2 linked regions of the Undibacterium sp. KW1 genome follow. The protein of the gene in region 1 interacts with the protein of each later gene in a pairwise test. Links are inferred from orthologs where the notes say so. Each region holds a gene or a part of one and is shown in the gene's direction. Other genes may lie near its edges. The genes, in order: dprA and recA.

Region 1 (2,855 bases):
CCGTTTGCGCCTTGGCAACCCCGGCGGTGTGCCAACAGTCAAGTGGAATCCAAAATCGCGTGTTCAGGGTCTGGGCGAGAACGCGATCCCGGCTATCCCTGCTTCCGTGATTGAGCCTTTCCTGTCCCAGCCCCTGATACTGGAAGATAATGACCTGGCAGTAGCGCCGCGCATTATTGCCACCAAGGAAGGTCGCGTCAACCTGGGTCTGAATGAACAGGCTTATGTCCGGGGTGAACTGGATGGCAGCACCTCGTTCCAGGTTTTCCGTCCGGGCGTGCCTTTGCGCGACCCCGTCACCAAGGCCATCATCGCCTATGAGGCCGTGTACCTCGGTACGGTCAAGCTTGAACGCGAAGGCAATGACGAGAGTGACGTGCATACTTTCTCTGTCGTCAGGTCAAAACAAGAGATGGCAGTGGGTGATCGTCTGATGCCTATTCCTCCTTCCCCGATTTTGAATTATGTACCACATCCACCTAAAGAAGACGTGGATGCCCGTATCGTATCCGTCTATGGCGGTGTCGGTTCGGCAGGTCAGAACCAGATCGTTTCTATCAATCGCGGCAAGAATGATGGCTTGAATATAGGTACTGTCCTCACTTTGTATAACTATGGCAGAGTGATACAGGATAAAACCGATGCCAATAAATCAGTCAAACTGCCAGATGAACCTATTGGTGATTTGTTTATTTTCCGTGTATTCAATAATGTCTCCTACGGCCTTATCATGCAGGTGAAAGATATCGTCAAAGTGGGTGACTCAGCTAAATCGCCAAGATAATTCCGCTTGCTGATGGCGCTTGGTTTGGATGTACACCAGGATTTAAGTGCCTGGTTAAGGCTGGAACAAACGCCAGGAGTTGGCAATGAGTCCGCACGCCGTTTGCTCGCTGTATTTGGTCTGCCTGAGCAGATCTTTGCTGCGAGTCATGCCGCCCTCAGTGAAGTAGTCACACCAAGACTGGCCAAGGCCCTGCTGGCCAGTCCACCTGAGTTTCAGCAGCAACTGGACAAGACCCTGGCTTGGCAAGAACAGCCAGGTAATCTGATATTGACACTGGCGGACGCAGGGTATCCACGTGCCTTGCTGGAAATACCCGATCCACCACTGATGTTGTACGTCAAAGGCCGTGCTGCCTTGCTGGAGGCTGCCACGGTCGCCGTTGTTGGTAGCCGTAATGCCACCGTGCAAGGCATACGCAATGCTGAGCAATTTTCCGAATCTTTAAGTAATGCTGGTCTGTGTATCAGCTCCGGTCTGGCTGCTGGCATTGATGCCGCCGCTCATCAGGGGGCTTTGCGCGGCCCAGGCTCGACTATTGCAGTCATAGGTACAGGTGCCGATATTGTTTACCCTGCACGCAACCGTAATCTGGCACACCTGATTGCAGAAGGTGGCTGCGTCGTCAGTGAATACTCACTTAGCACACCGGCATTGGCGCCTAATTTTCCTCGCCGCAACCGTATCATCTCAGGCTTGGCCAAGGGAGTATTGGTGGTTGAGGCTGCTGCGCAATCCGGTTCACTGATCACTGCCCGTATGGCAGCGGAACAAGGGCGGGAAGTATTTGCCATTCCGGGGTCTATCCACTCACCTTTGTCCAGGGGGTGCCATCAGTTAATCCGTCAAGGTGCCAAGTTGGTGGAATCCGCGCAGGATATATTGGAAGAATTGCAATTGCAGTCGGTGCCATTACCTGCACCGCATACACTGGCAAAGCCTGTCGCTGTGCACATGGATACATCTGAGACTGGCCTTTTAAAAGAAATCAGCTTTGATCCTGTCCATATGGATATGCTGGCCAGCCGCACAGGTATAGATATTTCCAGTCTGACGACAGAGTTGTTAACGCTGGAACTAAGCGGACAGCTGGAAGCTTTGCCGGGTGGCTATTACCGCCGACTTGCCTGATTGATATTTGATGACAAATTGGCAGGGGCTTGTTTGAAATCGCTGCAAAGGCTACAGTAGCAGTATGTTTGATATACTTGTTTACCTCTACGAAACCTATTACCGTCCGGATGCCTGTCCTGACACGGCCGCGCTGACTAAAAAATTGTCCGCTGTTGGCTTTCCTGAGGATGAAATTTCCGAAGCCCTGAGCTGGCTCACTGGTCTGGCCGTGAATACGGCAGAGCCAACTGCGGCTGCCCCCGTTTCCAAGGGCTTCAGGATTTATGCCGAGCAAGAAATTGTTGCCCTGGGTACGCCAGCCCTGGGTTTTATACAATTTCTTGAATCTGCCGGGCTGCTGAATGCCAATCAACGCGAAATCGTGATTGAGAGGGCATTAGTTGTCAATGAATCACCCCTGCCTCTGGATAAGCTGCGCATCATCGTACTGATGATGCTGTGGAGCCAGGGCGCCGAGCCTGACATGCTGATGTTTGATGAGTTATTGTTGTCAGATGACGACAACACAGGCAGGCTTTTGCACTAATCATTTCCTAAATGGAATTTTTATGACAAAAATCGCGCATAGATTGCGGTTTTTCGTCTATCACGTTTAACATTCCCCGCAAATTTAGGTTAGTCTTACGCTTATTTTGCGAAATGTTGCCTATTAGACATTGGCAACCACGCTTTACACTATTCGAGAATCCCGAAATGACAAAAACGCTCATCATTGCCGAAAAACCCTCTGTCGCTAATGACATAGCGAAAGCGCTGGGTGGCTTCACCAAGCATGATGATTATTTTGAATCAGACAATTATGTACTGTCGTCAGCCGTAGGCCATTTGCTGGAAATCACCGTCCCAGAAGAATACGATGTCAAGCGTGGCAAATGGAGCTTTACCCATCTGCCGATGATCCCTCCGCATTTTGCCCTGAACCCGATTGCCAAGACTG
Region 2 (3,372 bases), 5.3 Mb from region 1 along the record:
TTGATCACAATGAGCACCGCCTACTTGCCAGGATACCCAGCACCACTTGATGTTGATTGGCGTTGACTACTCGCGCTCAACTTGGCGAGGTCGATGCCGGGAACAATATCAAGCATTTGCTGTTCCCCGTTTTACTGATTAAGATCATTTATCATTCACCATTTGCATGATGATCTGCGCGTGCCATCACCCCTTCGACGTACTGTCGCAACACTTCTATTTCGGTTACGCTGGTTGCCATATTTTCCTCAAACTAGAGCACAACACCGAACCCGGTCATTGCCAAAGCCCGCACATAGCGAGCAGATGGAATGCACGGGAAAGATGCAGCAGTACTGCCAGTGAACCTTGTATTTCTTTTTCTATCTGCGTTTGATGACTTACGCCTGTTTGTTGATTTGCACTGAAAATTGCCCCACTTTGCTGGATAAATTGCATCTAAAATTGACCCATGTTTAGCACACAATCCTACTTATCTTGATGAGTCGGGAGCAGGAGTGATTGACGTGGCATTACATGGTATTATTCGACGCTGGCACATTCGTGACCAGATTCCATTACGTGAGATCGCCAGACGACTGGGCATCTCTCGCAACACTGTCCGGCGCTATCTGCGCTCTGAAGTCAGAGAGCCAGCCTATGCGGATCGGCAAACAACAAGCGCCATCGATAAATATGCATTACAGCTTTCAAGCTGGCTTAAAACCGAAGCGGGTAAAATCGTAAGCAGCGACGAAGCTTAAAGCAGCTTCATCTCGATCTGAAAGAACTGGGATTTGAGGGGCCGTATGAGCGGGTGGCCGCCTTCGCCAGGAAGTGGAAGGTGGATCAAACTGACAGGGTCAATTCAGCTAGCAAACGCACAGTTAAGTGAAAAAAGTTCAGACTTGAATGAAAATCGACAATGGTTATTGTGCGATTGCTAATGTCCGGCTGTAGAATCCCTCATGCAACAATCTATGCAAAAAGTCGCTTGCATAAATCACTGTTTTTTTATACAGTACTGCAAATCGCAGGAAATTAAGCCTGTATTCCTTTTTCCACCCGCCGCTTATTGAATGAAAGAATGTATGGACGATAAGAAACCAGAAAATGCCTCAGAAAAAGCAAAGGCACTTGCAGCAGCGCTGGCACAGATAGAAAAGCAATTTGGTAAAGGTTCGGTCATGCGTATGGCCGACGGTGAAGTGGTGGAAGAGGTGCAGGTTGTTTCTACTGGTTCTCTGGGCCTGGATATCGCGCTCGGCGTTGGTGGCTTGCCACGTGGCCGTGTCGTTGAGATTTATGGCCCTGAATCTTCTGGTAAAACCACATTGACGCTGCAAGCGATTGCTGAAATGCAAAAGCTGGGTGGTACTTGTGCGTTTATCGATGCTGAGCATGCTTTGGACGTTGGTTACGCTCAAAAACTGGGTGTGAATCTGTCTGATTTGCTGATTTCCCAGCCTGATACCGGCGAGCAAGCGCTGGAAATTACTGATGCGCTGGTGCGTTCTGGTAGTGTCGATCTGGTGGTTATTGACTCAGTTGCGGCCCTGACGCCACGTGCAGAGATTGAAGGCGACATGGGTGATTCTTTGCCTGGTTTGCAAGCGCGTCTGATGTCTCAGGCTTTGCGTAAGCTGACTGGCAGTATCAAGCGTACCAATACTCTGGTAATCTTTATTAACCAGATCCGTATGAAGATTGGTGTCATGTTTGGTAGCCCAGAAACGACAACTGGCGGTAATGCGCTGAAGTTTTATGCTTCCGTACGTCTGGATATCCGCCGCACTGGCTCTATCAAGTCTGGTGATGAAGTGGTGGGGAATGAAACCAAGGTCAAGGTAGTCAAGAATAAGGTGGCACCACCATTCAAGGAAGCGCACTTTGACATCATGTATGGCGAAGGTACTTCCCGCGAAGGCGAGATTCTGGATCTGGCAGCCGATGCCAAGATCATAGAAAAAGCTGGTGCCTGGTATAGCTATAACGGTGAGCGTATCGGCCAGGGTAAGGACAATGCACGTACTTATTTGAAAGAACGTCCTGAGCTGTCGTTTGAAATTGAAAACAAGGTGCGAGAACATCTGGGCGTGCCTTTGTTGTCAGCAGTAGCGACTGCTGAGTAAGTTATAGCACTGAGTTGAAGCGCTGAGTTTTAGCGTTAAACTGCAACACTGTCAGTACCATAAGTTTTGTATCATGCCGGTTGGTAGCTGCCAACCGGCATTTTTGCTTTTAAAGTATGAAAAAACCTGCCATTAGCCTTAAAGCGCGAGCCTTGCGTTATTTATCCATGCGGGAACATAGTCGCATGGAGCTGGAGCGTAAACTGGCACGCTATGCGGAAGAGGGCGATGACGTAGCTGCCGTGCTGGATTTTCTGGAAGCGGCCAAGTATTTGTCTGGCGAGCGGTTTTCTGAATCGCTGGTGAACCGGCGGCAGGCGAGGTTTGGCAATAACCGTATCCTGGCGGAACTGCAAAGCCATGGCCTGGATGCGCAGGATATAGAAAACGTCAAGGAGGACTTGAAAGAATCTGAGGTAGAGAGGGCGGTTCAGGTCTTGCACAGGAAATTCCGGCATGCGCCGCAAGATCATCAGGAAAAAATGAAGCAGGCGGCGTTTTTGCAGCAGAGGGGTTTTTCCAGCAGGGCGACACAGGCGGCGATGCGGGTGTTGCGGGATGAGGATGATGAATAGTATTCACAATTCAACATACTCACAATATCAATAATATCGCCCCAGCGTAAGCTGAGGTTCAGCGGCGTTTGTTCACCTTGGTTGCGGATCAATTATTTGTATAAACTCAAAAATCCTGAATAAGACCCGTGCAGATTCGGCTGTAAAGGTATTAACACGATGGATTCCTGCCTGCGCAGGAATGACGAAGTGGAGGACATTTTTATTATTGAAGCCGGGACATTGATTGAAGCCCAGACATTGGGTTGATAAGCCGCAACTTGGTGAGTCCAATTCGATCTGCGAAAACTTGGCTTTAAGCAGTCCGATACTCGGCACGGAAACTACGCATACGTTTATAAACGCCCAGTGTTGGGTTGATGGAGCTTGCTCTGGCGAGGCTCCGCATTAAGCTGCAGAGGTGATAAGAAACGGATAAAAGCAGCCTGATGAACCCAGTCCTTGTCTGTAAAGTAAAACTTCGGCCTGGATTTTGAAATAACAGGCATTGGTTTGCGGCATAAATAAGCACACCTTTCAATTGGATACAGGTATTGCAAGAACAGACATTTACCTGATAATCACCCGGTTTTCTTCTGCCAAACCACAAAAAACTTAATTTTCTGCTTAGATTTCTGCATAAGCATACTCAGAAAACTGCTTAAATTGTAGTCATATGATGAGTTCCCGGCTGGTCTGTGCTAAAC

The links.
Region 2: the proteins of dprA (region 1) and recA interact in binary tests that used the Bacillus subtilis proteins (3 or more experiments, as listed by UniProt). The link is inferred for Undibacterium sp. KW1 from one-to-one orthologs.

Annotation. Positions count from the first base shown.
Region 1 is NZ_AP018439.1:6,019,549-6,022,403, reverse strand. It holds dprA (DNA-processing protein DprA), read left to right. Parts: upstream 1-796; coding sequence 797-1,915; downstream 1,916-2,855. Other genes in the region: UNDKW_RS27205 (DNA topoisomerase III), read left to right, coding at 2,612-2,855; UNDKW_RS27210 (DUF494 family protein), read left to right, coding at 1,980-2,444; UNDKW_RS27220 (LysM peptidoglycan-binding domain-containing protein), read left to right, coding at 1-784. UniProt on the Bacillus subtilis protein: Protein that helps load RecA onto ssDNA during transformation. Binds cooperatively to circular ssDNA, is able to bridge different segments of DNA. Favors the loading of RecA onto SsbA- or SsbB-coated ssDNA and formation of RecA-DNA filaments.
Region 2 is NZ_AP018439.1:677,780-681,151, forward strand. The notes cover bases 247-3,090. They hold recA (recombinase RecA), read left to right. Parts: upstream 247-1,070; coding sequence 1,071-2,111; downstream 2,112-3,090. Other genes in these bases: UNDKW_RS03100 (helix-turn-helix domain-containing protein), read left to right, coding at 507-743; recX (recombination regulator RecX), read left to right, coding at 2,228-2,686. UniProt on the Bacillus subtilis protein: Multifunctional protein involved in homologous recombination, DNA repair and competence.